2 regions of the Clostridium swellfunianum genome follow, and region 2 is predicted to be linked to the other one. Evidence: riboswitches for the same ligand, from Rfam matches in the RefSeq annotation. Region 2 holds a riboswitch; the other holds the start of a gene.

Region 1 (16,557 bases), 1.8 Mb from region 2:
ATGGAAGACTTCAAATATACATAAAAATTGACGATGTTGGAGAAGAAAACCTTAAGGAATTTAAGACTTTTGACTTAGGAGACTGGATAAGTGTTACTGGTTTTGTATTCAAAACAAAGACAGGAGAAACTTCTGTACACGTTAAAGAATTCCAGCTTATATCAAAGTCTTTAAAACCACTTCCAGACAAGTGGCATGGACTTAAGGATCCAGATTTAAGATATAGACAAAGAGAAGTTGACCTTATAATGAACGAAGATGTAAGGGAAACTTTTATAAAGAGAACTCAGATAATAAGATATGTTAGAGAGTTTCTTGACAACAGAGGCTATCTTGAGGCTGAAACTCCAATACTTTCACCAATAGCAGGCGGAGCAGCTGCAAGACCTTTCACAACTCACCACAATGCTCTTGATATAGATATGTATCTAAGAATAGCTACAGAGCTATATTTAAAGAGACTTATAGTTGGCGGTTTTGAAAAAGTTTATGACATGGGCAAGAACTTCAGAAACGAAGGTATTGATATAAGACACAACCCGGAGTTCACTATGATAGAGTTATACGAAGCTTATGCTGACTACAACGATATGATGGAGCTTATGGAAAACCTAGTTGCTTACGTTTGCCAAAAGGTAAACGGAACTACAAAGGTTATGTATCAAGGAACTGAAATAGACTTAACTCCACCATGGAGAAGAATATCAATGGTAGATGCAGTTAAGGAATATGCTGGAATAGACTTTAGTGCAGTTAAGACTGATGAAGAAGCTCAAGCCATAGCTAAGGAAAAGCATCTTGAATTCAAGAAGGAAATAAAGGATTGTACAAAGGCGGATGTATTAAATGGCTTATTTGAAGAATTTGCTGAGCATCACTTTATACAACCAACCTTCCTTATAGATTACCCTGTAGAAATTTCTCCTTTAACTAAAAAGAAGAGAGGAAATGCAGACTTTACTGAAAGATTCGAAGGTTTTATCTATGGAAGAGAAGTATGTAATGCTTACTCAGAGCTTAACGATCCGATAGTTCAGAGAGACAGGTTCGAGCAGCAGGCTAAGGAAAGAGAGCTTGGTGACGACGAAGCTTACATGATTGATGAGGAATTTATGAGCGCTCTTGAAACAGGTATGCCTCCAACAGGCGGACTTGGAATAGGTATAGATAGAATAGTAATGTTCTTAACTGATGCTGTATCTATTAGAGACGTACTATTATTCCCAACAATGAAACCAAATCAACAATAGTAATAGGCAAAGTCTTAGTGACGGCTAATGAAATAGCTGTCACTGAGACTTTTTATTATAAATATTAGATTTGTGCAAAAATAGTAAATACATAGTATAATTTAAACAATAAATGAGAATTATGAGATATTTGTCTTGAGTGATAAAAATGAAAAATTAAAGACGCGATATCTATAGTATTAGTAATTACATATGAAATATTTAGAATAAAAGAAATAAAAATCAATAATTTTTATGTATAGAATAAATTACAACAAGTGGAATTACGGTGTGTAGGGGGTAAAAAGATATGTTTGATACGCATATGCATACAAACTTTTCAACTGATTCTAAAATGACTATAGAAGCTGCAATAAGGAAGGCTTCAGAGTTAGACATAGGTATTATTACAACTGAGCACATGGACCTAAACTTTCCAGATAAAAATCAGTTTATATTCGATCCTGATCAATACTTTAACGAATATTCAAAGTATAGAAGTGATAGGGTTTTATTAGGTATTGAGTTAGGGATGATAACTAATCAGGTAGAGGAAAATAGAAAAGTTATTGAAAGCTATCCTTTTGATTATGTTATTGGCTCTGTTCACCTTGTAGATAATATGGATGTGCTTGATAAGAATTTTTATATAAATCGAAGTAAAAAAGATTCTTACGAGCATTATTTTAGATATATGCTGGATTGTATAAAAACTCACAGTTTTGTTGATAGCATAGGGCACATTGATTATATTTCAAGGTATGCAGTGTATGAGGACAAGGAAATTTACTACGAAGACTTTTCTGAATACATTGATGAGGTTTTAAAGGCTGTTATTAGTGCTGACAAGGCGCTGGAATTAAATACAAGAAGGCTCGGAAACAATGATGCGATAAATAATCTAACAAAGATATATAAAAGGTTTTATGAACTGGGTGGAAGAATGATAACTGTGGGGTCTGATTCACACTATGAGAACTCTATAGGCTTTAACTTTGATATGGCTAAAGTGATTGCTGAAAACTGCAAGCTTAAAATTGTCTATTTCAAGGAGAGAAAGCCTGAATTTGTGTAAAAAAGAAGTTAAGCAATGAATACTTTGATGATAAGGCAACTGGTTGTAAGCTAGTTGCCTTTTTAGTTCGCCCAGCATAGGATACAGCTTGATGGAGAAAGCCCGCTGCAGGGGTTGGCAACACCAAGTGCTAGCTTACGACAAGGATGTCCACCATGAGCGTAAAGCTGAAAGCAAAATTCTGTGCTGAGGACTACGAACCCCATATAAGTCTACTTATTTATGGTGAGTTTGATAAACAAAACAAAGTCCAATTCTATCTGAAGGATTAACGTAAAATAATTATTTTTCTTCTATTCGATTTATATAACAATCATAGCTAAATTGCAAGATAATTAATAAAGCGATAATTATTAAAACAAACTTTTATAATTTCAATGAGATTTCAACATAAAGTATCTTGTTTAGACATATATAGTATGATATAATTTCTCCGTATGTGTATTTTTGTGATTAATTTAACATTGATTTAGGCCTACCATAGGATATGAGTAGCGTAAAAAGGAAATAGGAGAGGATACAACAGTTTGAATTGCTGTGTCTCAGGAAACTCAAGAGACACAAGAGTTAAGAGGTCATAAATGCAGGGGAGAAAGTATTATGAGTAATAAAACAGACTTAGGTAACACTTTAAAGCTTGGTTATTTTAAAAGGTTAGGGACAAAGATAACATTTACATTCTTGATTCTATCCGTAATAATGATAACATCTTTATCCACATTGCTATATGGAATAAGCAGCAGTATCATATCTAAGAATATGGCAGAAAAAGCTGCCAGCATAGCTAAAGGTGCTTTGGAATATATTGATGTTAAAGAATTTCAACAGCTTAAAACTGTTGAGGATGAAAAGAAAGCCTCTTATATAAACATGAGAGAAAGTCTTTCGAAGGTAAGAAAAATAAGCGGTTCAAAGTATGTCTACACTATGAGAAAAACTGATGATGGAAAGTTCATGTATGTAGTTGATGGGTCGGATGAAGAAGGTCTGTCTCACATAGGTGATTTAGATAAGTCCAGTGTAGGCTATGATGTAGCTTATTCCGGCAAGGTTTTTACAGATACAAAGATGAGAAACGAAGGCCAGTGGGGAATTGTTATAAGTTCATATTATCCAATAAAGGATAATGATACGGTTATAGGTTTTATTGGTGTGGATTATGATGTTGAAAATATGTACAAGGGTCTTCAGAGACTTAAAACCTTAGCTGTATTTATAGCTTTTGGCGCAAGCTTTATTATTGCAATTTGCGGGCGAATGATGGCTTTATACATAACGAGACCAATTATTAAAATAGTTGGTATAGCTAACAAGGTATCAAATAATGATTTGCAAGTAGAGGCTCTTACGGTTAAAGACCATACTGAACTAGGAATTTTATCAGCGTCCTTTAACAAAATGATTGAGAACATCAAGAATGTGCTGTTAAGTATTCAAAACTCATCTGAGGAGTTGGCGGCAGCTTCACATATAATAGCTAGGTCAGCTGAAGAAACTGGTGCTTCTAGTGAAAGTATAGCAACAAATGTAGGAGAAATTGCTGCCGGCAGTTCTGACCAGGCAGAAGAGGCAACTAGAGGCTATGAACTTGCAAATGATTTGTCAAAAAAGGTGCATGAAATATCTGACAGATTACATTTAGCTAATACGAACACAACTATTATGAAGGAAAAAATGAATTAGGCAGTACTTCCATAAGCAACCTTGAGAAAAGCTTTGGACAATACTCAAACTTAGCATTAAACATAGCTGACAAGGTTGAAGGGTTATCTGCTGCATCTGCTTCTATAAATAATATACTGCAGACAATTACAGTTATTGCAGAGCAGACAAACTTACTGGCATTAAATGCCGCTATAGAAGCTGCAAGAGCAGGTGAACATGGAAGAGGTTTTGCTGTCGTATCTGAAGAAGTAAGGAAACTCGCTGAGCAGGCAGCTTTATCTGCTAAGGAAATTCAGCAGATAGTAAATGAGGTTTCTTATAGCATTGCAGATATAAGTAAAGCAACATATGAGTCTAAGACTCTTATTAGTAGTGTTAAAACTGCAATAGAAACCTCAAGAGAAGCATTAAATGGAATAAATGTCACGGTAAATGATACAGTAAACGAAATAAAATATCTGGATAAGGATATAAAAGAAATTGATCATTTAAGAATTAATGTGCTAAGCTCTGTTGAAAGTATAGCTTCTATAGCTCAGCACTCTGCTGCAGCAACTGAAGAAATAAGTGCCTCGGCAGAGGAACAGTCTAAAGCAATGGAAGAAATAGTAGCTTCGGTTGAAAGGCTGGATAATATGATTAATAATGTTGTAAGCAGTATAAAACAATACAAATTTTAATATAAATATTTGGACTTAACTATAGTAGTAGTGACAATAAAAATTATAGCTAAGTCCTTAATTTTTTGTGAATAATATGGTATAATTTTTAAAATGACAGAAATATTAGAAAATGGATGTGAGTATTAGTGGGATGGAAGAAACATATTTCAAAAAAACACCTTATTATTTTTTCTTCGGCATTAATTCTAATTTTGGGTGTTATCTTTATGACTTTGATATTAAATAATAGCATCACCTTATTTAATGACAGTACATCAGCAAATTCTATAGTTCGGGGAAAAGGAAATGCTAAGATTCAGGCAGAGAATAGAATAAGGATAGAGAAGTTAAATTTTTATGAAGATGTAAAGCAGCCTAATTCTTTTAGAGGGTTAAAAGCTAGGGCTAAGAGAAAAGTTGATAAAATTGTTCATAGAGGTGATAAAGACATTCCAATTTTAATGTACCATTATGTAGATTACTCACCTACCAATGAAATGTGTGTACCGAAGGAAAAATTTGCTGAACAGATGAGGTTTTTGAAGGATGATGGATATACAACCCTAAGCCTGGATGAAGTTTATGATTATTTTTCTAATAATGCTCCCATTCCTGAAAAACCAATAGTTATTACTTTTGATGATGGTTATGTAGATAATTATACTAATGCCTATCCTATACTAAAACAATTAGGATTTAAGGCTACTATTTTTGATATTACTTCAACGATTGATACCAATAATAAGTTTATTAACTCAAATCAAATTAAGGAACTAGATAAAAATGGAGTAAGGATTGAAGCTCATACAGTAACACATCCAAGATTAAGTAATCTTTCCTATGATGAACAATACAAAGAGCTAAGAGACTCTAAAAAAAGATTAGAGAATATATTGGGAAGAGAAGTGAAGTATCTTGCTTATCCATATGGTGAGTATAATGATGATACAATTAAGGCCTTAGAGCAATTGGAATATAAGGTTGCAGTAACGACCTTCTATGGACGAGCGAGGAAATCTGATGGGTTTTATAACCTATCTAGACATGCTATCAGCAGCAAATATGAGATTGAATATTTTAAAGAACTGGTAAAAGGTCCAAAGAAAAAGTAAAAGAAAGCTAGTAGTACATGTGGAATTTAGAATATGTATTACTAGCTTTTTTATTATTCAATAAACCAATTTAGCAAGTGCTTGTACTTATAATCATGTCCATAGGTCAACTGATTAAGCTTTATGATGGTGTCCTTTACGGTGGTGTGATAACCTGCATAATATTGATTTGTTTTACTGAAAGGATTTTTGCATAGTTCTGGACTATTAAATACGAGATATTTTCTGCATATGAAAGGTCTTGCTTCGTAAATGCTGCAGCAATTATTACTGTCTAAGAAAGCACAGGAAATGTTAGAGGATAAATAAGCCTGAGTACTTTCCTTTGAGAAAGAACCGTCCTTAAGAGGTAGAATGCTTTTAAGTAACTCTTTATGCTTTTCTATTTTTCTTTTAAATTCTTCAATTTCAATTTGAGAAAAATGAGTGGTTATGTACTGATTTATTAATTCTGCTTCAAGCTGGCTTGTTAAGACAAGTAAGTTGCAGCAGTGGCTGCAGCCTGCTTTGCAGGAAGTGCTGTTTGATATAGGTTTAAGCGCTTCTCCAAATTTCTGATAAAGCTTTTTTAATTTTCTTAAAGCTTCTTCAGCAGATAGCTTAGTGGCAATGTTATTTACTCTTGCTTCAATAAAGCTATTTAGGCTTTTTACTAAGTTTAAAATTTCGCTCTGATCATAGACTATTGTTGCCCCTGTTTCATCTATGAGCAAGCTTTCATAAGTGTGATTCTTATGAGAGCAGCAGTCTCCGAAGTTTTTACCGCTACCGCAAATGCATAAGTTCTCCTTTGGAATTGATACAGTTTTAGCTAAATTTTGCATATCAATAACCCCCCTAATTATATTCACGCAATGTACTGTATAATTCGAATAATCAATAATTTTAAATTCATAAATTTATTATAGTATAAATTAATTTATAAAACCATCTCTAAAAAAAGAATTGACACATAGAATTAATTAATAATTTGTTGTATATTATTACTTGACAATTATTATTAGTTATAATATTATAGTTACATAAAGTAAGTTGATGCAAATTAATCATGTAAGATTTAAGGGAGAAGATAATAATGTCAAAAGTATTATATATAACAGCTAATCCAAAAAGTGTGGAGCAATCCTTTAGTATAGCGATGGGAGAAGCTTTTGTTAGCACTTACAAAGAAGCAAATCCAAAAGACGAAATAATTAATGTAGATTTATACAACATGACAGTACCAGAGATAGATGAGGTAGTATTTAGTGCCTGGGGAAAATTTGCACAAGGATTTTCCTTTGAACAACTAGCTTCAGAGGAGCAAGAAAAAATAGCAGCTATGGGCTCTATACTAGAGCAATTTATATCTGCTGATAAATATGTATTTGTTACTCCTCTTTGGAATTTTACTGTGCCAGCAAGAATGAAGTCTTATCTAGATAGTATCTGTGTTGCTGGCAAGACCTTTAAGTACACTGAAAATGGACCAGTCGGATTATTAAAAGATAAAAAGGCTGTTCATATTCAAGCTAGAGGCGGGATATATTCACAAGGACCTGCAGCGGCTGTAGAAATGGGTGACAAATATATAAATGCTATCTTAGGTTTTGTTGGAATTACTGACAAGCAGTCTATTATAGCTGAGGGCATGAATGCAGCGCCAGACAAGGCTCAAGAAATAATGGTTGAAGCTGTTCTAAGGGCTAAGGAAGCAGCAAGACAGTTTTAAATAGTAAGATAGTAATAAACATAGGGATGCTAATAACTTTAAGGCTATTAGTGTCCTTTTTATTTTTGCATTTGTTATAAGTTTGACATGTAAAATTTAATGAGATAACATTATATATTGTGAAGTTTGAAAGATGAAGTCAAGTTCATAGCTAAGGGAGGGTGAAGTAAGTTTTGAGCGGATTTAATATACTTATGTATCACGAAATTATTAAAAAAGAAGACTACAATAGAAATACTTATGAAGGTATTGAAGTTAAGCAGGGGTATAAGGATATACTTCCTGAGGTTTTATTTGCTTTTAAGGAAGAATTTGAAAGGCAGATGGAGTATCTTTATGAAAATGGATATACAACTTTAAAACTACAGCAAGTAGTTGATTTTTATTATAATGACAAAGCGCTTCCAGAAAAATCAGTGCTTATAACCTTTGATGATATGTATAAGTCACAGCTTTTATATGCATATCCAATACTTAAGAAATATAATTTTAGCGCTGTTGGGTTTGTAACTTTGGATTGGCTATTTGATGAACCTAGGGAATATTCAACAACTCGTTCTGTTTGTTTATCTAGGCTAGAGCTAGAAGCTATGAGTGATGTGTTTGAATATGCAAATCATACAAAGGCCTTGCATACAAGAAAGGATAACTTGACTGCTATACAGGTGGTAGATAAGGAAACCTTTGATGAAGATTACAAAGCTTGTGAAGAGTTTGTAAATGTTAAGCATATGTTTGCCTATCCCTTTGGCGGCTATTCAGAGGATAATATTAAGTGGCTTAAAGAGCTTGGAACGCTGCTTGCATTTACTTCTGAAGCTGGAAGGAACACAAAGGGAACAAATCCTTTAAAGCTCCATAGAAATGCTGTAATACTCCCTTACAACCTAGAGAAGTTTAAAAGTATATTTAAATAATATTTATTGAGAGGATGAAAAAACTTATGAAAAAAGTATTAGCACTAATGTTAGCTGCAGCTACATCAATAACTATGCTAGCTGGTTGCACAAAACAGCAAACAGCTAGCAAAACTTTAAAATTTGGACTTTTGCCAGCTGAATCTGCAATTCCTATAATTGTAGCTAAGGAAAAAGAATTTTATGAAAAAGAAGGAGTAAATGTAGAGCTTCTTCCTTTTAATGCCCCTAATGACAGAAACGTTGCTGTACAAGCTGGAAAGCTTGACGCAACAATAGCAGATGTTATGACCTCATTAACCTTTCATGAGGCAGGAGTTAATATGAAAATTACCTCAGATATAAATGAGGATTTTAAGCTTTTAACTTCTCCAAAATCAGGTATAGATAGCTTTGAAAAGCTTAATGGAAAAGATGTTTCCATAGTACCTAACTTTGTTTTGGAGTATATAATGGACGAAATGGCTAAAAAGAATAATATAACCTATAAAACCGTTGTTATTCCTTCTTTTACAGCTCGTTTTGAGGCAATTTTAGCTGATAAGATAAGTGGAGTTATATTTACTGAGCCTCAAGCTGGCATGCTTGTGTCACAAGGAGCTAAGCTTCTTGCAACCTCTAAGGAATATAATTTAAAAGCTGGAACTTTAATGTTTGATGAAAAAGTTTTGAAGGATAATCAGAAGGAAGTTAAGGCTTTTTATAAAGCTTATAATAAGGCTGTGGAGTATATGAACACTACGAATGCTTCTGAATACAGCCAAATACTAAGCAAGTATGGCTTCCCTGATGCTATAGGAAAATACCTAAGCAGTGGAGTTAAGTATGAAAAGGCAGGAAAGATAACCCCTGAAACTTTTAGCAGCGTTCTAGAATGGACAAAGAAAAAAGGCTTAGTAAAGAAAGATTATAAATTTGAAGACGTAAGCAATTTCAAGTTTATAGAATAGGGGGTTAGACTGTAGACTAAGTTCGTAGATAACTGAGAGGTGCTTTTTAAAATATGATTCAGATTAAGAATTTAAGCTATAGTTACGGAAATGAAACTGCGCTTAAGAATATAAATTTAAATATTTATAAGAATACGACTTGTGCTATTATTGGACCCTCTGGATGCGGGAAGACTACTCTGCTTTATATTATTGCTGGGCTTTTAAAGTCTTGTGACGGAAATGTTGAAATTAATGAAACTGAGCTTAAAGGAGTAAGGAAAGAAACTGGTATAATACTTCAAAACAATGGGCTTCTTCCTTGGAAAACTGTATGGGATAATGTAGTGTTAGGGCTTAAAGCCAGAGGAGTTCATAAGACTATTACTGCTGAAAAGGTTGATGCAATTCTTGAAGAATTAAATATAATAGAGCATAAGCATAAGTTTCCAGAGCAGCTTAGCGGAGGTCAAAAGCAGAGAGTTTCCATAGCAAGAACTTTAGTAACGGAGCCTGATGTATTGCTTTTAGACGAGGCATCATCTGCGCTTGATGCTATAACGAAGGAACATATTCAAAATTTGATTTTAAGTATATATAAGAAAAAACCTATGACTATGATGCTTGTAACTCACAGTATCGAGGAGGCTGTTTTTCTGGGACAAAAAATAGTTGTAATGGAAAGGTCAGCTATTAAGCATATAATTGATAATCCGTACTTCGGAGATGAAAATATAAGGTCCAAGCCTGAGTACTACAGTATATGTGCAGAAGTTAGACAATGGCTTTATGAAGGTGAAGGTTAATGAATTTTCTAAAGAGAATTATTAATAGCAGAACTTTAATAGGTATGTTTATAGTTTTGTTAATGTGGCAGCTTATGCATATGACTATAAATGCTAGGGTTATCCCAGCACCTCTAGAAACTACAATTATGTTTTTAAAGCTGCTTAGTGGAGACTTGCTGCTTCATGTAGGCACAAGTCTATATAGGATATTGGCAGCAGTATTAATATCTGTTTTAATAGGAGTTCCTTTAGGATTGTGGATAGGCATGAACAAGCTCGCAGATTCAATTCTTTCGCCTGCAGCCTACATTTTGTATCCAATACCCAAAATAGCTTTTTTACCGGTTTTTATGATATTACTTGGGTTAGGTGATAGTTCAAAGCTTGTGCTTATTATAACTATTATAATTTTTCCAATACTCTTGGCAGCAAGAGATGGAGTTAAGGAAATTTCGCCGCAGCTTTTTGATTCGGTGGTATCACTAGGGTTAAGCAGAGGCCAGATATTTACCAATCTAGTTATACCGGCTGTGCTTCCGAAGATAATTTCAGCACTTAGGGTCAGTATAGGCATAAGTATATCCGCTTTATTTTTTAGTGAAAATTTTGCTACTACCTATGGATTAGGTTATTTTATAATGAACGCATGGACAATGGTTAGGTATGTAGAAATGTTTGCAGGCATTTTAGCTTTAAGCTTGATGGGGCTTTTTATACTTAAACTTATAGATTTAATGGAAAGAAAGCTTTGTCCATGGATGTTTATATCGAAATAAGAACGGTTAACGATTTTATGCTTTTATTAAGCTAAGAATTGTTAACCTTTTTTGTTTATGAATTTATTTATTGATATATCTAGATGATATGCAAATATGGTAATATTAGTATATAGATAGAAAATATTTTTGGGGCGGGGGAAAAATGAATTACAGTAAAAAGTTAATAGTGACAGGTCTTATACTTCTTGCAGCAGCTTGGACAGTAAATGTATTTTATTACAACAGTCGAGTTCTTAAGGAGCCTCTTTTTTTAAAGCATTATTATAATATCAATTCTGGATGGTCTGAATTTCAGCTTTTTTATCTTCAAAATATCAACTCTGCTCAGAATGTAGTAATTATAAGTTTTCCAGAGCTTAACAAGCAATATGTGCCTTTTGTTGAGACTGAATGGAATTCTGAGCGAATATATTACAAAATGAAAAATTTAAGAATAAATATGTTTAACGGAAAGGCAGAACAAATTCCTGCTGATTTAAAAAATAAAGTAATAACAAAAGCAGAAGTACATTTTTCTGATGGCAAAACCATGACTGTAGATTTGGGAAAAATATATTTATATAGTGATACGCCAGACAAAAAGGAAACATTAAATCTGAAGAATAGCGGTTCTACTTCCAGCAGTGATAATACTGGATCAGCAAGCTTTATTGCAGGAAGAGATATAAAAATACTTGGACTAAGCTTTAGATTTAATGAAATTGTTGGTGATGCGTTAAAGTTTAGGATTAATGGTCAAGATTATAACGATATTTCCTTGCCAATGAATATTAAAGCAAATGAAAATGTCAGTATAGAGTATAGTTTTAGACTTGATAAAAATGATATAAGAAGTTCTTATGTGTATAGCTTGCCGATAGAGGTTTTAACTGAGGATTCAAATGGTTACAGGGAGAAAAGCACATTCCAGATTATAAACTACTGGCAGCAGCATTCTAAGGGGTATAATATCAAGGAGTTGCTGAAAGCACAGGGGAGGGAATAAGTATGTATTATGATAGCTATAACAAACTGTTCTGGGGAATGTTTTTAGTAGTTTTCAATTTCAATATTGGATTTTTTGATATCCTCCCCAATTTTGTGGGATATATGTTGATTTTATCAGCCTTAATTAATCTGGAAGAACAAAATCCCATATTCAAGAGAGGAAAGATTCCTGCTTCAATTTTAATTGTTATAAGTTTGATAGAACTTTTTAAGCCTAAAAATGTAAATTTGCTAGAAGGTCAGTTTGGTGATGCTTCTATTTGGATTATGATATTATCATCTGCATCTGTACTAATTAGCTTGTATATGTACTATATAATTTGCAAGGGAATATTTTTAGTATCTGAAAGCAGGGGAGAAGAGCAGCTTAAAGAAAATGCAAGAGATCGTTACAGATTTTATTTTATACTGAATGTTATATTTATCTTCTACATGCCTTTTTCTTTAAATATGCCTAAAGATGTAGCTGGATTTATGTTTATTCCATTAATACTTAACATAGTTGCAGCTTTACTCTTAATGGGCTTATTTAGAAAATCCAAAGAATTAATAAAAGATTAAAGATAACAAAAAAATCTGCAGCCAAGGGGGAGTGGCTGCAGATTTTTTATTATAAGGTTTTATTGCTTTTGAGAACCTCTAGAAGATGAATTATCATTGTTCTTACCATTTTGTTTATTCATATTAGGATTGTTAGGCAGCTTCTGATTTATTCCAGGTCTATCCTTAAAGTTCCTATTTATTCGTCTACCTATAAAAGCTCTATCAACTCCAATACCAGCAGCAAAGCATATGATACCTACAAGTATAAGGGGAATTGCTTTTTTAAAGCCTGGCTTCATATTTTTAAACCTATGCTTTAAAACACTTACTATTTTTACTTTGCTTATATCTGATGAGGAAGTTGCTCCTTCTACCTTTTGTTCATTAGTAATATTCAAGTTTTGCTCAACTGGATTTTTATTTTCATCCATTGCTTTTACAGCTCCTTTTCTTATTTGATTTAACTATATAATAAGGCAGCTGTATTGCAGTATGGTGGCAACATTGTAAATAATTAATTAACATAGCAATACTCAGCTTTTTTCTTTTTTTATTGCTTCTTCAATGTTCATCTGGGAATCAGTTAAAAACTTTGTATGTATATGACTGTCAAATAAAATCAAAATATCACCCATTTTAAAACTTAGTTATATGAAATTATGCACTTTATTTTACTAAAAATCTTTATAGAATGAGATAAAATAAATTATTTCTAACATATAATTTTTTTTCAAAAAACCTATTGCATTTTTTCTGCAATCTGCTATAATAACAAATGTAGTGAGCATTCCGTGGTAGCTCAATGGCGGAGCATTCGGCTGTTAACCGAAGGGTTGGAGGTTCGAGTCCTCTCCACGGAGCCATTTTTATTTTTTGAACATTTACATAAAGTTAACCAGCAATGTCAGTTTTGGCATTGCTTTTTTATACTTAGCGATAGTAAAATATTAACATATTATGCTGTAAATTGATGCTGCTGAGTTTATAAAATATTAAAGCAGGTGAAATGCTGTATGACAAAGATGGGATTGGTATTTGCCGGGGGCGGAGGCAAGGGAGCTTATCAAATAGGAGCTTGGAAAGCGCTTAAGACCTATGGAATTGATAAAGATATAAAAGCTGTTTCGGGAACCTCAATAGGAGCCCTAAATGCTATGTTGTTTTTGCAGGAAAAGTACGATGAGGCAGAGGATATATGGATTAATATATCTCAGGAGAAAATGCTTCCTATAGACGAAAAGCTTATACTTAGAAATTTATATTTTATTCGAAAAACTAAAAATAACCTGAGAAATCTTTTGGAGATGGATGAGAAGCTAAAGGAATATGGAACTGTTTCAAGGGCGGGGCTTGAGGAACTCATTGAAAAATATGTGGACTATGATTTGCTGAATACCGCGGGTAAGGAATGTTATGTATGCTGCTCTGAGGTTCCAGAGGTGAAGGCAGAGTATTTTAATATTAAGGATTTTAAGACAGAGTCATTAAAAACTCTTTTATATGCTACTTCTGCTATACCTCTCGTATTTGAAAAAGAGTGCATAAATGAGAAGTGGTATATGGACGGTGGACTTGTAGACAATATTCCTGTTAAGCCTCTCTACGATGCTGGCTGCGATATAATAATCGTTATATATTTCAACAAAAGAAGACGAATTGACAAAAGCTTGTATCCGAACGCAAAGATAATAGAAATGCTTCCTTCAAAGGATTTGGGAGGATGGCTTAGAGGAACCCTGAATTTCTCAAAGCATGATGCTATAGATAGAATTCTTGAAGGTTACAAGGATGGGATAGCAATTTTTGGGGAGGTCTTTGCGGGCTACCATAGTGGTAAAGATATGGGTGAATTCATAAGTGAAAATTATGAAGGCATAAGTAAAAACCTAGAAATACTGATGCTCCAAAAGCAAACTATGGATGATGAATTCAGAAAGCTGAAGCAGCTAATGAATCTAAACAACGGCTTTAGAGAAGTAAGAAAGTTGAAAAGAATGGATGTTTAACTATTGGATAATGGATAATTTATAGTTGAAAGTATTTATTTGACATGCTATGATTAAGGTGTAAAAATTAATATCGTTTTTGACACAGGGGTGTTGGATAGGCCAACTGAGATTAAGAACCATAATTCTTTGACCCTATGAACCTGAACTGGGTAATACCAGCGTAGGAAGATGTTTGTAGTGTATTATTATTAGCTAGTAGTACAAGATTTTTAGCACGAATCCTATGGATTCGTGCTTTTTATTTTTTGATTATTTTAGTAAGCACTGCATGAGGAAACTTAAAATCTACATAATGCTCAAGGTATTAGATTAGTCAAAGTTGTTTCGTGCCAATAAGGATACTTAATTAGTTTAATGAAAGGTGGAGAAGAAATGAAAAAGGTATTGACTATTGCGGGTTCTGACAGCTGTGGAGGTGCAGGAATACAGGCAGATTTGAAAGCCTTTAGTGCTAATGGAGTATATGGAATGAGTGTTATTGCCGCTATAACTGCGCAGAATACTCAAGGGGTCTTCGCTGTTCAGGATATAGATGAGGAAATAATTAAAGCGCAGATTGATGCTATTTTTACAGATATAGAAGTGGATGCAGTAAAGATAGGAATGGTTTCTATAGCTTCAACAATTAATGCTATAAGTCATAAGCTTCAGCAATACAAGGCTCAAAGAATTGTGCTTGACCCTGTAATGATATCAAAAAGTGGATATGCTCTTTTAAAGCCAGAGGCTAAAAGTGCTTTAATTAAAAATTTAGTCCCATACGCTTATGTTATAACTCCTAATATACCTGAAGCCTTAGAGATTTTGAAGGAAGTAGGTTCTAAAATTAAGGTTATAGAAACTGTTGAGCAAATGGAGGCAGGGGCAAAAGAAATTTATAAGCTTGGTTGCAAAAATGTACTTCTAAAAGGAGGGCATATGGAAGGAGAAGCTGTGGATGTACTTTATGATGGTAAGGAGCTTACCTATTTTCATTCGGAAAGAATACCTACAAAAAATACCCACGGAACTGGATGCACCTTATCCTCTGCTATAGCTGCAAACCTGGCGCTTGGCTGTTCTATAAAGGAGGCAGTTAGCAGGGCCAAGCAATATATAACTACAGCTATAGAACATTCCTTAGATATAGGTCATGGCTGTGGACCAACCCATCATTTTTATGAGCTATATAAGAAAGGAGGATTGCTAAATGATTAATGCTGATGAAAGACTTGGATTTTGGACCTATGTATTTCTTTGGTTTGGAGCTGCAGTTTCAATTGCAGAAATCTTGACTGGAGGGCTTATAGCTCCACTGGGCTTTAAAACAGGGGTGCTTGCCATTTTACTTGGACACTTAATAGGAACAGGAATTTTTGTACTAGGTGGAATTATTGGCGCAAGAGAAAAGATACCAGCTATAACTTCAACTGGGATTTCCTTTGGGAGGTATGGGACTTACTTATTTTCTGTTTTGAATGTACTTCAGCTTATTGGATGGACTGCAGTAATGATAAGATCTGCAGCAAATTCCATAAATCTAATATCAAAAAATTTATGGAACTTTGACAGTATTCTATTATGCAGCTTATTTATAGGAATTCTTACTGCCCTGTGGATTTGGTTTGGAAAAGCTGGCATGAAAAAGTTAAATACTGCTGCTGTATTATTGCTTTTTCTCCTTACTTTAGTTCTAGGCTCTATCATATTTAAGGATGCAGCCTTGCTTTCAAAGGCAGCTAGTGAAGGGATTTCCTTTGGAGGAGCAATAGAACTAAATGTGGTTATGCCACTTTCATGGCTTCCGCTTATAGCTGATTACACACGTTTTGCCAGAAGTGAAAAGAGTGGAGCCTATGGAAGCTTTGTAGGGTATTTTTTAGGAAGCTCCTGGATGTTTATAATAGGTCTTGGTGCTGCTATTGTATCCAATAATGCTGACCCTTCAGCTATGATGCTTGCTGCCAATTTAGGCATTACAGCCCTTGGGATAGTAGTTCTTTCAACAGTAACAACCACCTTCCTGGATGTTTACTCAGCAGGTATTTCCTTTATAAATCTTATGCCTAAAATGAGTGAAAAAACTATCGGAGTCATAATGGCTGTTGTTGGAACTGTAGTAGCAGTAGTATTTCCTATGGAGAATTATGAAAGCTTTCTATATGCAATAGG
Region 2 (16,557 bases):
AACTTTGAATTTTACCTTTTCTTTTGCTAAACCTTCAGCATCCCATGGTCCGCTTATAAAGTAGGCAATTTTTCCTGCTTTGAATTCTGCAACTGCTTTAGCTGAGTCAACTGTTGACTTCATGCCTAATTCTTTTGAGAATCTTTCAAGCATTGCAAAACCTTTTTTTCCACCTTCAGTTGCAAGCCCAATATCATTTGGATCTAATACACCGTTGGTATCCTTGAATATATATCCTCCAAAACCGCTTATAACAGCATAGCTGAAGTACATATCCTTGGCTTGATATAAGAATCCGTTTTTCTTTCCATCTTCTATTAAAGCATTCATATCCTTTGGAACTGCAGTAACTTTATCTGGATTATAGAATAAGCCAAGAGTTTCTTGAGCTATTGGAACTGCATATTTCTTTCCACCGATAGATACAGCATTTATTGTATTCTTTTCGTACTTGCTTTCATCGATAACTCCTGAAGGAACTTCAGCAACGACTCCTGCCTTTACGAAAGCACCAAGGTTATCGTGTGGAAGACCGTACATAATATCTGCTGCCTTAGCACTAGCCGCTGCTTGAGCAAAAGCATTCATATCTCCCTTGTCTTCTAAAACTTCAACTGTATTGCCAGTGCTCTTTGCCCACTCTTCAGCGATTGGCTTTATAGCTGTTACTTCTTCTGGCTTAAGATGTGACCAAACAATTATTTTCTTTCCACCTTTAGCTGGTGTATTTCCGCCTGCTGATGGAGCTGGTTCTGCTTTCTTACCGCATCCCGCTAATGCAGTTGCAACTATCATAGCTGCTAATGCTGATACTAAAACTTTAGATCTTTTCATTAAAGTTTCCCCCTTTAATCTATTCTTATATTTTTTTGCAACATTCGTGCAACCGTTTGCACTTTATGTATTAATTATAGCCTACTAAAACTAAGGAGTCAATATGTTTTTTGAAAATATTTTCAGTGAGGTATACATTAATGTATGTTTATTATCTCGATATAAGTATTCGACTAAATACATAAATCTATGCATTTAAAACACTACTGAGTTTAACGGAGAATTTACACAGCTACGCTTTCTTAAATGCAAGTCCTCTGTGCTACACTAACACTATTTTCTAATAAAAGGGAACCTAAAATAAAAAGTCTCAGCTGCAAACTGAGACCTTCGTAATAAAATATTTATTTGATTAACTTTTCTAATCTTTCAATTTCATTTTCTACATCTTCTCTTTTTATAGAAGTTAAAAAAGAAAAATTACATTCCAAAGCCTTTTTTATAGCTTCCAAGGCTTCTACAGGTTTTCCTTTCTTATCCAAAGTTAAACCATAGTAATAATAAGCCGTAACAAAGGCTGGATTCATAGACATAAGCTTTTCGAAACTTTCAATTGCCTTGTCATAATCAGTCATGTGATAATAAGTCATAGCCAAGTTGTCTAATATGCTGGCATCCGAGCTGTTATACTCATAAGCCTCCGTATTAAACTGCAGAGCTTTTTCTAAATCTCCACTTAATATATAAAAAAATCCAAGATTTTGATATACTAGTGTATTCTTATAACCATTGCCGTATAATTCTTCAAGTGCTTTGACAGCTTCATCTAGATTTCCATTTTTCCACAAAACAAGTGAAAGATTAATAACAACGTTTGATCTGTCCCCTACATTTAATGTTGTCTTCATTATATTTTCCAGCACATTCTGAGCTTTATCCAGTTCACCTTGTTTTAAAAGCATATAAGAATAATTTATTGCTGCCTTAGGATTATTCTCTTTAAGCTTATAGGATTTTTCATATAGTATCATTGCTTCTTTTATATTTCCATCAGAGTAATTCTTATTTGCTCTAATCATATATATGATTGGACGATTTTTGTATATAAAGAAAAATAATGCACCAGCCACTATAAGCAGTCCAGCCAATATATTAATTTTAAATATAGTTGTTACTAATACTATAACAATTATCGCTGTAAGTAAATTTTTCATGTTGTCATAAACTCCTTTATTTAAACTAAACTTAAAGTACTAATTAATTATAACAAATCACTTTAATTATCACTATCTATTTTCAACCTTTATGCTCTGCTGATTAAATTCTTAACTTGTTATATTCTTATGTTCTTATATTTTTATGTTCTTGTATTCATAAACTTATATATGGTTATATGGCCTTTTTTCTCATGTTCTTCTCATGCTTGTCGCAATACATTTCCTTATCAGCAGTACCAAAAATATCATCTTGACTTAAATCAATTTCTGAATTTATTTCGCTAACGCCATAGCTAAAACTCAAAACTATATTCTCAAGCCTTTGCTTTGATAGTTCTTTTCTTATATCTTCAAGCCTTTGGGTTGCATCTTGCTTGCTGCAATTTATAAATAGAATAACAAATTCATCACCTGACATTCTTGCAAAAATATCAGTTTTTCTTAAATTTTTTCTAAGAACATTGGCAAAAAGCTTCAGTGCTTTATCTCCCATGTTATGTCCATAGTTATCATTTATCAATTTAAAATCATCCAAGTCAATCAGAGCAAGACAGCATTGGGTTTTATACCTTTTTGCCTGTGATAGCTCCTTGCTTAAAAATTGCTTAAAGTATCTACGGTTATATAAGCCTGTTAGTTCATCATAATTTGCCATATATTTAAGTTTATTTTGGACAAATGAATTTTTCAAAGCTAGTTGAAGCTCATTATTAATGTAATTCATAAGCGCTAAATCTTCATCAGTAAAAAACTTTCCCTTAATTATACTATCAACATTAATTATACCTATGAGGTTGTCCTCTATAAATATTGGAGAACTCATTGTACAGCTAATATCAAGAACTTCAAGAGTGTTCATCTTATGAACTTTATCAGGTCTTATTACATCCTCGTCGAATCTATTTGGATCCTTAATAATAGCTGTCTCCGTAAAATTATTTATTTTGTATAGATATATCTCTTCCTTTTTTAAAGAGATTTTTTTAAGCTCCTCAGAGTATCCTTTCAAAGTCTTATAATGGAATTGACAATCTTCATCTAAAAGAAGTATGCTTCCTTTAGATGCATGAGGTATAAGTTCTATTGCAGTTTCCAAAACAAGAGTATATGCCTCCTCTTCGGAGTTTATCCTTATAATTTTTTCGGCAACTTCATACAAAGTACGTCTAACTTTTTCTAAAAGCAAAAGTTTTCTATTGATTTTCTTTATTTTAAAATATTCCATTATAGCTACACCAGCTATTAAAGCCATTATTAAAGCTGTGAATAAGTTGATCTCCCCCATTTTATTTTTTATCCCCCTTGTTTTCTAGTGTACTATTTTATACAGCTTAACATCGTTTATATTATTTTACAATTTTTACTCTTAATAAAATTATAATTGTTTATTTAATAGTTTACAATAAGTTTATACTATATGTTAATTCGTAATAAAACGAATAATTTATATAAATTTAATAAAAATATTAATATATACTATCTGTTAATGTACAACTATGCTATAATTACGCCATTAATAGTAAGGAGATTACTGCTTTGAGTAAAATTGCATTGATTACAGACAGTTCATGTGACCTAACACAAGAAATTATAAAAAAATACAACATTAAAGTAGCACCTTTAAGGATTATTTACAAAGACAAAGAATACATAGACAGAGTAAATATACAGCCTAAGGAGGTCTACGACAGACTCTCGCAAGAAATACCTACCACTTCTATGCCGTCCATGCAGGATATTGATGATTTATTTACTGCCGCAGAAGATGAAGGGTGTACGCATGTAATTGCTATAACTATCTCTTCTGGTTTGTCCGGAACCTTTAACACCTTCAAGCTGGTAAGCGATCAGCATCATAATTTAACTACCTTTGTTTTTGATTCAAAAACTCTTTCAGCTGGTTTAGGTGCTGTAGTTGCTAAGTGTGGAGAACTCATAGCATATGGTAAAAGCTTTGAAGAAATAGTTAACCTTCTCCCTTCCATCAAAGAAAGAGTTTTAGTGTATTACGTGGTTGAAACTCTTGAATATCTAAAAAAGGGAGGGCGGATTGGAAGAGTTGCAGGTACTATAGGCGATTTATTAAAGCTTAAGCCTATAATTTCTGTAGATGATGATGGTAAATACTTTACCTATGCTAAAGTTAGAGGAAGAAAGCAATCTATTTCCAAGCTTGCTGACATAGCAAAAGATGTCTTAGCTGCTGGCAAGGCAGAAGTTTACATACTCCAAGGCGGAGCTATGGAAGAAGGACAATTATTGTATGAAGCTTTTGTGGGAAGAGAAAATATCTCTGCTATTCATTTTACTGATATCAGCCCTGCATTAGGAGTTCATACTGGACCAGGCTTATTAGGTATAATAATGCTTAAAGAAGGTTAAATTAAATAATAATAAAAAAGTATATAAGTTTTACATAAAAGTAAAACTTATATACTTTTTTATTTTCAATTTAATTTGAATAATTAAATTAAAAAGGTCAAAAAATATAATTGTAGACAACAAAAAGGAGTTGATATGTATGGGTACTGGAAAAAGTGCAAAAGGTATAGTAGGAAAGTTCCCTATGGCAAGCAAGCGCAAAGGGAAGGTTGGCGAAGGTGTTGATTTCATACAAAAAAATTTAACTTCAGTTCCTGAGATAGATAAAACCTTACAGAATAGGAAGGAATTCTAATGCAAGCAGTAGTTATAGATGTATATGCTTCAGAAGCTTTTTTATCCCTGCAGGATGGCACTAATATCTGTGTAGGTCTTGCACATTTGCCATCAAGCATAAAAGCTGGTTCAACTGTAAATATTAATGTGAATTCATTGCAGATGACAAGTCATAAAGTTAGTCCATTAATTTTGTAAAGCTCCTAAAGTTTGTATTGCTAATAATTATTATTAGTAATATAATAGTTATATAAGTAAATATGTGCTAGGGGCGCCTTTAGGCTGAGAGGTGAAATTACTTCACTAACCCTTATACCTGATCTGGATAATACCAGCGTAGGAAAGCGATTTTAATATGTTATAAAACCGTATTCCACAACTGGATACGGTTTTTTTATATGTACCTCATAGCACATATATAATTATAAGTCGGCGTATTATTAATAGTTATTTTACGCCCACAAAAATTCCTAGGAGGTATTTTTATGAACAACTTTAGACTATCCTTTAAGGGCATCGACCTTAAAGCAATTAGTGAGGGCTTTGCTGAAGCTCCAAAACATCCTACTGCTATATTTGCAGTTATTGGGTTAATTATTTTAGCAATTGTTTTTGTTAGAATAAGAAAAGTAAAGCTAACTACTAAAATTATTACAAACATAGGGGTAGCGCTTGCTTTAGGAACAGTTCTTAAAATGATTAAGTTCTTCCAGCTTCCAAATGGCGGAAGTGCTACTTTAGGCAGCATGGTACCTATTCTTTTGATTGGTCTTTTCTATGGCTCAGAAATTGGACTTTTGACAGGGCTTATGTTTGGACTTCTAGACTTTATACTTGGCCCTTTTATAATGCACCCTGTTCAAGTGCTCTTTGATTACCCTCTTGCTTTTGCAGCCTTAGGTATAACAGGTTACTTCAAGGATAAGGGCAAAGTGCAAATGCTTATAGGTGTTGTGTTAGCAATAGCTGCTAGATTTTTATTTCACTTTATTTCAGGAATAGTATTTTATGGAAGCTATGCAGAACCTGGACAAAGTGCTGTTGCCTATTCCTTCTTATATAACCTAAGCTATTTAGGACCTGAGGCAATACTCTGCATAATAATTTTAGCTATTTTGCCAATAAAACAACTTTACTCTGTAATGGCCAAACCAAAATTGAATGCATAAAAACCATAACGCGGAAGGAGTTAGATAAACTATCTCCTTCCGCGTTCTCTTTTTTGACTATCATCTTTAATATTTCTATTAAGAAACTGATATAGCATTAACTGGGCAGGATTGTTCTGCTTCGTTACAGCTGTCTATAGCGTTTTCTGGAACCTCATCAGTAACTACCCCTGCTTTTCCGTCATCTTCCATCTCAAAAACCTCAGGACATAGTGATGGACATAATCCACAGGATATGCACGCATCCTTATCAACGTATGCTTTCATGTTAAAAACCTCCTTAAAATCTTCCAGGCATTTATATACAATAACATTAACAGTTATAGTGTTTCCTAAAAGAGGCTTATTATTACAAAAATTATTTATCAGTGCCAAACTTTAGTGCAGATAAGCTGTCTATCCCAACCTTAAGTCTGCTCAACATGTCTTCGGTTCCCTGCATAGTTTTGTTGCTGCCTGCAGCTACCTTAACAGCAGTATCTGAGGTTCCAACAATTAAATTTAAATATTCAATGTATTTATTATGAAATACGTTTAACTTTGGACTATGCTTAAGTTCTCTAACTTCCTTTTGATATTTGACAAGATTATCGTTTTCTATTTTAAGCGTGTTTATAGATACCTCATCCAGCTTCTTGCCTTCAATCACACTTTTAATTTTATCTGTAGAAGTTTTTATTTTAACTGTATACTCCGCAATGTCTTTGCCATACTGTATATTAGTTTTATAGGCATTGAATTCTTCAATTGGAGATACTCCTTTTATAAGTATATTATAAAGAGAAATTATAATGATAATTCCTATTACAAAAGTTAAAAGCTTAAAAGCCTTTTTAACGAGAGAGACTACTATTATAATTGCCAATACTGCAAGCAGTCCATAAACTAATATTTGATTTTCCAAGTTTAACACCCCTATCTCTATATGTGTCTTTTATTTTACTTCATTTTACATATTATTTAAAGTCACATAATAATTAAAAAGCAGAAGCAAGTTTTGTCAACCTCTTCTGCTTTTCAATCTTTTTAATTTTTATGATAATCTCATAAAGCTTCCTAGCAATTCATCATATTCAGGTGAAGCATTGATAAAGTCTTCAACTTCCCTGCTTTCCATCTTTTCAACCAAATCAAGGTTTATAGGTAGCTCTGCGATTAAAGGTACCCCAAGATTTCCAGCCTGTTCCTCAGCAGATTTTTTGCTGAATACCCTTTGTTTTTCGCCACAGCAGCTGCATCTTATGTAGGACATATTTTCCACTACTCCGTAAACCTTAATGTTCATCTTTTGAGCCATGATAACCACTTTTTTCACTATCATAGTTACCATGTCCTGTGGTGTAGCAGCTACTATAATCCCAGTCAAAGGTATGCTTTGCATTACTGTTAACGTTAAGTCTCCTGTCCCTGGAGGCATGTCAATAAGAAGATAATCCAAATCTCCCCATTCTGTATCTCTGTACATTTGTGTCATTACTCCTGTAAGAATCGGCCCTCTCCAAATGACTGGCTGTTCTTCCTCTTCAGTTAGAAGATTTAAGGATATAACCTTTATTCCTGTAGCTGTTTCAACTGGAATAAACTTAGCTTCCTCTTGAGATTTACCTGGAAGTATCTGTGCTCTTTCTTCATTTATTCCAAAAAATCTCGGCATAGACGGTCCTGTTATATCCCCATCTAATACACCAACCTTGTATCCTAAGCTTCTAAGTTTTGTAGCAAGTATCCCTGTTACGGTTGACTTTCCTACTCCGCCTTTTCCACTCATTACTCCTATTATATTTTTAATGCTTCCATAACTTGGCACTAATACGGAACAAGTGCTTTCCTTATTGCTGCACTTTCCTTTACTTGCACAGCTGTCACATTTGCTCATGTACTTCACTCCTTTATCAAGTGTATTAATTAATGAATAATTTTATTATATCATAAAAAAATTATTTTTCTATTTTATTACCATATACCGGTAATAGTTATTCTCCTATTCACTTATATGATATTTATATCTACAGAACCTTTTCGAATATAGCATAAATAAAAATTGGTACCTTCTCTTAAGTAAGAAGATACCAATTTATTTTATTCATATCTTAGCGCATCTATTGGATTTAAATTAGCAGCCTTTCTTGCTGGATAAATACCAAAGAAAATTCCTACCGCTGAGGAGAATAATATAGCTCCAATGATAACTCCTATGGAAAGTGAAGGGGTTATATTTGCAAAGCTTCCAATTGCATAGCCTCCCAAAATTCCGAGAATCATTCCAATTATACCGCCTATTAGTGAAATAATTACTGATTCAGTCAAAAATTGAAGAAGTATTGCATTAGTTGTCGCTCCTATGGCTTTTCTAATACCAATTTCTCTTGTTCTCTCAGTTACTGATACAAGCATTATATTCATAACACCTATCCCTCCTACCAAGAGAGAAATTGCTGCAACGGCTCCTATAAAGGCCGTGAATATTCCTAGAACCTTATTTACTTGATCAAGCTGCTTGAGTGCATTCTCAACCTTATATTTATCCTTGCCTCTATTGTTATGCCTGCTCTCTAGTATGTTTTTAGCTCCATTTCCTGCTGCTTCTCCTTCATCCTTAGTCGTTGCCACTAAAGTTAATCTATCAATATTGAAATCAGTAGGATACATAGTTTTAACAAAGTTTGTAGAAGCATAAATTAGTGCCGGCATTTGACTTGTGTCGAAGGCGAATCCACCTAAATCTAGCTTTGTAACTCCTATAATTGTTGCCTTTACAGGAGATTTTCTGCTTCCAAGCTTTATACTTTTTCCAACAGCATCTGTATAGCCGAATAGTGCTCTAGCATTAACTTCATCTATAACTATAACAGGCTTTCCTTCTAAAAACTCTCTTTCATTAAATCCTCTGCCATAAAGAAATTCAGCGTTTTGAGCTGCAAATAAATCTGGATTTCCTCCGGTTATGGAAGCTCTTTTTGTCTTCACCTCTGAGATCGCTACTCCATTTTTAGATACTGTAGGGCTAATATATTTAACTGTAGCCACTTTTTCTTTAATTGCATCTATATCTTTTAACGTAATATAATCACTTGGCTCTGCCTTTGAATTATCTAGTGAAACGTTTATAGTTGCAGCACCTATTTTTTCAAACTCACCAGTTATAGTGTTTTGTCCCCCCTGTCCAAGGGACACTATAGTTATAACGGAACTTATCCCTATTATAATTCCCAACATAGTGAGAAAGGATCGCATTTTATTTGATAATATACTATCTATAGCCATTTTAAAATTTTCAACTATATTTGAAAAAAGCCTCATTACTGTCCTTCCCCTCTATAAAATTATTCTATCTTTAACCTGATAGTCATCCACTATCTCACCATCTCTAAACCTAACTACTCTTTTTGTATGCTGAGCAATATCTGGCTCATGAGTTACCATTATTACAGTAGCACCTTCGTTATTTAAGTCCTGAAAAATTTTCATAATTTCAACTGAAGATTTTGTATCAAGGTTTCCAGTAGGTTCATCTGCCATTATAACAGCAGGAGTATTAACAATAGCACGAGCAATAGCCACTCTTTGCTTCTGTCCCCCTGATATTTCATTTGGTCTATGTTTAACTCTATCACTAAGTCCAACCTTTTCTAAAGCTATAAGAGCTTTTTCTCTTCTCTCTTTCTTCGAAATGCCTGCATAGGCCATAGGCAGTTCAACATTCTCAAGCACAGTCATCCTAGGAAGAAGATTAAATGCTTGGAATACAAACCCTATCTCCTTATTTCTTATGAGCGCCAGCTGCTTATCATTAAGGCTTGATACATTTTGATTATTTAAAATGTAAGTTCCGCTGTCCATTCTGTCTAAACAGCCTAATATGTTCATCATAGTAGACTTTCCTGAACCAGAAGGTCCCATTATTGATGTAAATTCACCTTTTTCAACTTTTAAACTTACACTCTTTAAGGCAGTAAAGTCTATATCACCTGTAATATACCTTTTGACTACATCCTTCACCTCTATCATTACTTGGCTTCACCAGCTTCCTTAACAACTGTTCCATTTTTTATATTTTCACTTGGATTTAGTATAATCTTATCCCCAGCCTTAACTCCTTCAATAACCTGTGCCTCCATATCTGATTGAAGTCCAAGCTTAACTTCTTTTTCCACAGCCTTGTTATCTTCAAAGACAAAAACAAAGGTCTTATCTTCTTTAGTTGTCCTCACACTTTCTGCTGGAATCTTTACAGTATTATCAACCTTACCCAGAAGAATATCTACGTCTGCATCAAAATCTATTTTTAAACCTTCAGGCTTATCTAAAATATCTATTTCCATTCCAAGAGTAGTTTCAGTACCAGTTGCAGATACTGATTTCTTGGCTGCTGGGTCAATAACTGCTACTTTTCCCTTATATTCCTTGGTTCCGCTCTTAACTATAGCTTCCTGCTCAACTTGTATCTTATTAGCATCGTATTTCCCAACAGAAACTTGAAGCTTTAAAGCATTTATATCCTGAACTGTAACCGCAGGCTGTGCAGCTGCCATTGTTGAAGCTCCCTCAACAACATTTACAGCTGTCACAACGCCATCAGCTTCTGCTATAAGCTTATCCTGACTTTTCGAAAGATTTTGCTTTGCATTATCAAGACCTATTTTAGCAAGTGCTATAGCATTATCTGCTTGCTTTAGCTGCTCGCTAGAAAATGGCAGCTTTAGATTATCCCTAGTCTGCTTGAGTGTTGCCTTTTGAGTTTCCAATGTTACAGCCTTTGCTGCCTCAAGAGGATTTTTCTTAGCATTTTCAATTTGACTTTCTAAATCTACAATTTGCTTATCCATATCTGACATCTTATTTTTCATGTCACTATTAGAATTTACTTGCATTTGCTTTGTAAGCACAGCATTATCGTACTGTATTTGAGCCTGTTTTACTGCAACGTTTGCATCAACCACTTCATACTCAACTAGTACTTGATCCTTTTTAACAGTATCTCCAACCTTAGTATTTACTTTCTTTACTTTTCCCTGAATCGGAAAATAATCTTTGCTGCTCTTAGACTTTATAGTGCCTGTAGTAGATAAATAAGACTTTATCTCTCCTTGTGACACTGCTGCTGTTTTAACCCCTATAACATTACCTTTGTTTTTATTAGCTGCTTTAAAGGAAATTATCCCTCCAACAACAGCAATCACTACAATCCAAATAATAACCTTCTTTTTCATAGTTTCCTCCTACTGATAAGCTTCAAAAATAAAATTTACTTACCACATTAACTATCTAATTATACAAGCTGTCTAACTTCAATTCCATATTGTATAAAAATTTAATATTTCCTTAATAATTTTAAAGCCTTAGGTTTCCCCAAGGCTTAGTTTACCACCCAGTAGGCTTTTGAGTATCTACTTTAGTAGTCCATCTTCCATCTGATGACTTATAAGTCATAGTTATATAATATTTTTTCTCACTTTTATTTTCCTTATCCCAGAAAGTTATCTCACATTTGTATAAAAAAGTCTTATACCCAACGGTTTTAACATTCATAACAACATCATATTCCTTTTGCTTTTCCTCACCTTTTGCCTGAGTCATAAGCTCCGTATTTAACCCTTTACCTGAAAGACTTGACTTAAAATCTTCCAAGTCCGCAGAGAATATAAACTTTGCAACCTCTACATCATCATAAATATTTATTCCAATGCTTTTACCCTTAGCTTCTTCTTTAGAATATTTCTCAGCAAAGCTAAGTATATTACCGTAGTAAATTTTTTGAAAGTCTTTCGGCTTTCTTATATTCCAAAAGCTTTTTATTATGTCATTATCTATTCTTTCAGAAACTAAATATATTTTATCCTCACTATACAAATTACCAGCATCTTTCTTATCTAGTCCAGCTATATAATTAAATCTATAAATCTTACCTGGACCTTCTTCCATTTCAAATATATAATCAGGCTCAAGTTCTGACTTAACTGGAGCAGGTTTAGCAGTGGACAATATTTCGTAGAGTTCTGATATAGCTTTCTGATCTGTAACTACAAATCTAAATCCTGTATCTCTTGTATTTTGAATAACTATTTTTCTAATCTTTCCCTGCTTTATGTATTCAAAATCATTGTTCTTCATACCTAGCTTAACTTTCATCTGATCAATCCTATCACAACCATAAAAAAAGCTTGAAAATAAGATTAAAACCAGTAGATAAATTAATCTTTTATTTCGCTTCAATGTTTTTTCTCTCCTAACTTTTATATCTGCTCAGTCTTTTCCTTAGAAACAATCTTCTTTATTTTATCATAATTAAAAAATATTGCTCCAAGTACAACTATAAACAAGCTAATAAATTGAGATGTAGATAATAATCCTACGCTACCTCTTGGATCATCCCTAATAAATTCTATAACAAATCTTCCTATACTGTAAATTATCAAATAAAGGGAAAAAACTCTGCCTTCTTTTCGTTCTTTTTTATCATACCATAATAAAAACAGCGCTAGGGCAAAATCAAATATGGAAGAAAAAATCTGAGTTGGATAAACATGAATGTCTAGTGGTCCAAGCGAACCTTCCTTAAACTTAACCCCTAAGAAAGAACTAGTAGGCTTCCCATAGCAGCAGCCTGCAAAAAAGCACCCTAATCTTCCAAATCCCTGTGCAAGAGGCAGACTAGGAATTACTAAGTCAAATATATTTAAAAGCTTCCAGCGCTTCTTCTTTGAATAAAGGTAAACTCCTGCAACTCCCCCAATTATAGAACCATAAATTACAAATCCATTTCCAAAATCCATAAGCTGAGAAGGATCGTTTATTATATTTTTTAGTTCTGTCATTATGTATAAAAGCTTTCCTCCAACTACACCAAGTACAACAGCAATAATTGCCATATTTAGCATGCTGTCCTCATCATAGCCCCTTTTCCTTGCCCTATAGTTTAATAGCAGAATAGCTGCAATTATACCAATAGCTATCATTGTGCCATAGCCATAAATAGGTACTCTAAAAATTCTAAAAAAAATTGGTCTCATTACAAATTCCCCCTTGTATTCCTTATAAGCATATAAAGACTTGTAATCTTTATGCCCCTTGCATTTCTTATAAGCACATAAGTATTATTATCAATTGTACTTTTATTCTTTAGAAATTAATAAGAGAAGCTAATGCTTCTCTTATCTCTAAATTATAATACTTTGACAGATTTAACGCAATGAATATTATTTTTTAAGCTCAAAGGTTTCAACTATGGTTTTAAATATAGTTGGCATATTCTCCTTGAAGTTTTTATCCCTTACATAAAAAGAAAATCTAAAGAACTTGTCTGTATCCTTTAAAAAGTATTCATACCCTTTAAAATTTGTATCTGTATCTGTCTTCATTGTATATGTAATTAAATATCCCTCATGCTTTTTTATTACTATTGGAGTCATATTATATTCACTATACTCAGCATATTGTTTATTAACTTCTTTGCTCTTATCTAGAAAGCTTTTCAAGTCTTGGTTTAGCTTCCAAACCTGTACAAAACCATGAATAACTGCATCCTCTGAGTCAAAATCATTATGATAAACTATTTCTCCTCCGCCAAAATCTTTTTTATTAGCTGTCCAATTATCTGGCAGCTTATAGCTGAAGTTTAATTCCGGCACATCGTACTTTACTAGTGTATTTATGTTACTCTGCATTAGAGCTACATATTTCAACCTTCCATCAAATTTCTTTTCAAGACCAAATAAGACTACCATAAGACCGACAATAATTACAGTTACACCAAGTCTTTTTCTGTTTAAAATTATTAACCTCATACTTCCTCCTTTCATTCGGAACACTAAGTAATTAAAATCACTAGCTTCCTCTCGCAAGCTACAGTTAACGTGCATTTATAACTTTTTCCGCACAGTTCTATTAATAAAGTATATGTACAAGCAATTAGTAATAGAATGAAGATTTAATCAATGAAGGATGAAGAATTTAATAGCTCTCATTCTTCATCCTTCATTAATTACTTTACAGGAATAACTATTGTTGAGTTTCTGAAATCATAGAACATTAACCAGTAACCATAACTGTCTTCTCCCTCGTCGCCTTCCTTTAGAGGTACCCAGGTAACAAAACCAGTTCTTCCTGCAAACGGCTGATCTGCTCTTGCTTTTGTTCCAGGTATTCCATAAACCAAATATTTCATCTTATTATCTTTATCAAGCTTATAGCCAAGTACAAAATGTCCAAACTTTCTTATATATTGATAATAGTTGTTCATTGGATAATATACTACTGTATGTTTATTGTAATCCATGCAGTTCATATCCTCTGGTCTATATACAGGAACCTTGTACCAGCTGCATCTCTTGATTTCGGTGCAAATATTCTCTAATTCTTCAAAGTCCTCTGCAACCTTCATAAAGAAATCGCCAACACTTCCCTTAGGTCGCTCCTTTTTGCACTTGTTTTCGCAATGCTCATGTTTTTCATTGTTATTCCAGTCATTTTCATGATGTTCATGCTTTTCATTATCTTTGCACTTATTTTCATGATGCCCATGCTCTTCATTGTCTTTGCACTTATTCTCATGATGCCCTTGCTCTTCATTGTGTTTGCACTTATTTTCTTGATGCTCATGCTTTTCATTATCATGACATTCATTTTCATGCTTGATCTCGCATACACCATCTTTGCATTTCTCTTTCTTTCTATCCAGGTCCATATCAATTTCACTGTCTTCAAGGATACCCATTGGCATATTGTCATTTGGTTGTTCCTCAACATTTTGTTTTTCAACTTCAATCTGCATTTCATATTCATCAAAAATATTAGTTGGTTGTGGATTATCAACTGCTGGCTGCTCCTCAACCATAGGTGCTGTTTTTTCTGGCTCCTCAATAACTGGTTCTACTTTCGCTGGTTCTGTAACTACTGGCTCAACTTTTACAGGTTCTACCTTTGCAGGCTGAACCTTTTTATCCATCCTATCTTCTTCCTGTCTATTTTTTTCCTCCTCTATCATAGGGAATCCCTTCCATTCAGGAATTTCAGTAGTTGTAAAACCACTCATTACAGGAATAATATTTGAGTTCATAAATCTAACGATCGAAGCTCCGACTACCTTATCCACATTTATACTAAAATTACCCACACTTTCTACTGGATACTCATAGGATACTTCAGCTCTTCCATGTTCATCTATGTTCAGTTCGCCAAGCTTTAACAGCTTCTTTGCATCTTTTTTGTTGCAAACTAGCACCATGTAATAGGGTGCGCTCTCCTTCTTAAGATTTTGAACATAGTAAGACACCTTGCATTTATCGTTCTTTATTTCCAACTTAGCATAGCCAGAAGGTAACTTGTCAGAGGCCAAAGCATATCCTTTTTCATCTTCTTGTAGTATTATAAAATACCTGCTGTAGCTCTTTTTTTGAGTCAACTCTTGTCCCTCCAAAAAAATTATTCAATATAGTATATGAAAGGCCTTTCCAAAAGTGACCATATAATAAAAAAATAAGACGCGGTTATAGTTATAACCACGCCTAAAATTCTATTTATGAGCTAAATCATATATGCTATTTGCTAAATTGCCAAATTCCTGCAGTGAAAGAGTTTCTCCTCTTCGCTTTGGATCTATATCAGCCATTTCAAAAGCTTGCTTCATCAATTCACTATCAACACCTAGATTTTTAGTTGCATTCCAAAGAGTCTTTCTTCTCATGTTGAAGGCTTCTCTACAAACTTTGAAGTAGAACTTCTCATCCTTAACATTCACTCTTGGTTGTTGAAGCTTATCAAGCTTAACAACTATTGAATCAACCTTTGGCTGTGGAATAAATGAACTTGGAGAAACCCTTCTTATAACCTTGGTATCGCAATAATACTGGACGAGAATTGACAAGGCTCCATAGTCGGATGTATTTGGTTTTGCTGCAATTCTTTCTCCAACCTCTTTTTGAATCATTATAGTAAGTGACTTAAAGTTATAGCCTTCATTTAAAAGCTTTGCTATGATCGGAGTAGTAACATAGTAAGGAAGGTTTGCAACTACCTTAACTGATGTTTCCTCGCCAATTAATTCTTTAAAATCAACTTTTAGAGCATCCTTATGAACTATTTCAAAATTATCAAATTCCTTGAGTTCTTCCTGTAATATAGGAAGAAGATCAGAATCCAATTCGATAGCACATACTCTTTTTGCTCTTTTTAATAATTCTCTTGTTAAGGTTCCTACACCAGGACCAATTTCGATAATGAAATCTTCCTTACCAACTTCTGCACCTTCAACAATATCTATTAAAACACTATCATCTATTAAAAAATTTTGTCCAAGGCTTTTGGTAAACTTAAAACCATACTTTTTTACAATATCTCTTGTTGAAAAATCATTCATTCTTTTTCTCTCCTACAACTCTACTCTCTTTAGAGCTTCAACAAATTCTTCTCGTGTTATTCCGTAATTATTTAATCTTGTTATAAACTGTGTTGAATTACAATAGCCTATACCAAGCTCCCGCCCTACTGCTTCTCTTCTTTCCTTGGCTTTATTGTCTCCTGTAAGCTTAAAGAATATAAGATCCTTTATATTAAACTCATTTCTTTTTTCTTTTACTTCACACTTTGCGCATTCAAGAGCCCTCAATATAGTTTCAGGTGATGCATTTTCAACTCCAATGTCATCATCTTTAGTACCTTCCTTTTGGGTTATGTATGCATGTTTAATTCCTAAAACTCTCTTTGCAATAATTCTTCTTATTTTCTCACCTGCATGATCTGGA

The links. A riboswitch is a leader RNA that binds a small molecule or an ion and turns the genes downstream of it on or off. The one in region 2 is predicted to bind thiamine pyrophosphate.
Region 1: another riboswitch for thiamine pyrophosphate. It lies ahead of thiD (bifunctional hydroxymethylpyrimidine kinase/phosphomethylpyrimidine kinase); the one in region 2 lies ahead of thiT (energy-coupled thiamine transporter ThiT).

Annotation. Positions count from the first base shown of each region.
Region 1 covers NZ_JAMOFV010000006.1:1,123,391-1,139,947, forward strand. The annotation lists gene lysS (lysine--tRNA ligase) at 1-1,250, shown strand, start outside; gene NBE98_RS05060 (histidinol phosphate phosphatase) at 1,540-2,304, shown strand; gene NBE98_RS05065 (HAMP domain-containing protein) at 2,905-3,987, shown strand; partial or broken gene NBE98_RS22580 (methyl-accepting chemotaxis protein) at 4,104-4,364, shown strand; gene NBE98_RS05075 (hypothetical protein) at 4,470-4,649, shown strand; gene NBE98_RS05080 (polysaccharide deacetylase family protein) at 4,859-5,743, shown strand; gene NBE98_RS05085 (YkgJ family cysteine cluster protein) at 5,797-6,567, opposite strand; gene NBE98_RS05090 (FMN-dependent NADH-azoreductase) at 6,819-7,454, shown strand; gene NBE98_RS05095 (polysaccharide deacetylase family protein) at 7,628-8,371, shown strand; gene NBE98_RS05100 (ABC transporter substrate-binding protein) at 8,398-9,321, shown strand; gene NBE98_RS05105 (ABC transporter ATP-binding protein) at 9,375-10,106, shown strand; gene NBE98_RS05110 (ABC transporter permease) at 10,106-10,864, shown strand; gene NBE98_RS05115 (hypothetical protein) at 11,010-11,852, shown strand; gene NBE98_RS05120 (hypothetical protein) at 11,855-12,415, shown strand; gene NBE98_RS05125 (hypothetical protein) at 12,475-12,828, opposite strand; tRNA gene NBE98_RS05130 (tRNA-Asn) at 13,186-13,260, shown strand; gene NBE98_RS05135 (patatin-like phospholipase family protein) at 13,411-14,403, shown strand; TPP riboswitch at 14,480-14,591, shown strand; gene thiD (bifunctional hydroxymethylpyrimidine kinase/phosphomethylpyrimidine kinase) at 14,779-15,603, shown strand; gene cytX (putative hydroxymethylpyrimidine transporter CytX) at 15,596-16,557, shown strand, end outside.
Region 2 covers NZ_JAMOFV010000006.1:2,902,734-2,919,290, reverse strand. The annotation lists gene NBE98_RS14060 (extracellular solute-binding protein) at 1-834, opposite strand, end outside; gene NBE98_RS14055 (tetratricopeptide repeat protein) at 1,179-1,988, opposite strand; gene NBE98_RS14050 (sensor domain-containing diguanylate cyclase) at 2,164-3,276, opposite strand; gene NBE98_RS14045 (DegV family protein) at 3,528-4,373, shown strand; gene NBE98_RS14040 (hypothetical protein) at 4,513-4,668, shown strand; gene NBE98_RS14035 (hypothetical protein) at 4,668-4,847, shown strand; TPP riboswitch at 4,907-5,009, shown strand; gene thiT (energy-coupled thiamine transporter ThiT) at 5,135-5,818, shown strand; gene NBE98_RS14025 (ferredoxin) at 5,897-6,085, opposite strand; gene NBE98_RS14020 (hypothetical protein) at 6,177-6,722, opposite strand; gene NBE98_RS14015 (Mrp/NBP35 family ATP-binding protein) at 6,852-7,694, opposite strand; gene NBE98_RS14010 (ABC transporter permease) at 7,898-9,118, opposite strand; gene NBE98_RS14005 (ABC transporter ATP-binding protein) at 9,134-9,826, opposite strand; gene NBE98_RS14000 (efflux RND transporter periplasmic adaptor subunit) at 9,826-11,028, opposite strand; gene NBE98_RS13995 (YhfM domain-containing protein) at 11,180-12,031, opposite strand; gene NBE98_RS13990 (prolipoprotein diacylglyceryl transferase) at 12,052-12,828, opposite strand; gene NBE98_RS13985 (PsbP-related protein) at 13,015-13,602, opposite strand; gene NBE98_RS13980 (DUF7922 domain-containing protein) at 13,800-15,218, opposite strand; gene rsmA (16S rRNA (adenine(1518)-N(6)/adenine(1519)-N(6))-dimethyltransferase RsmA) at 15,330-16,172, opposite strand; gene rnmV (ribonuclease M5) at 16,185-16,557, opposite strand, start outside.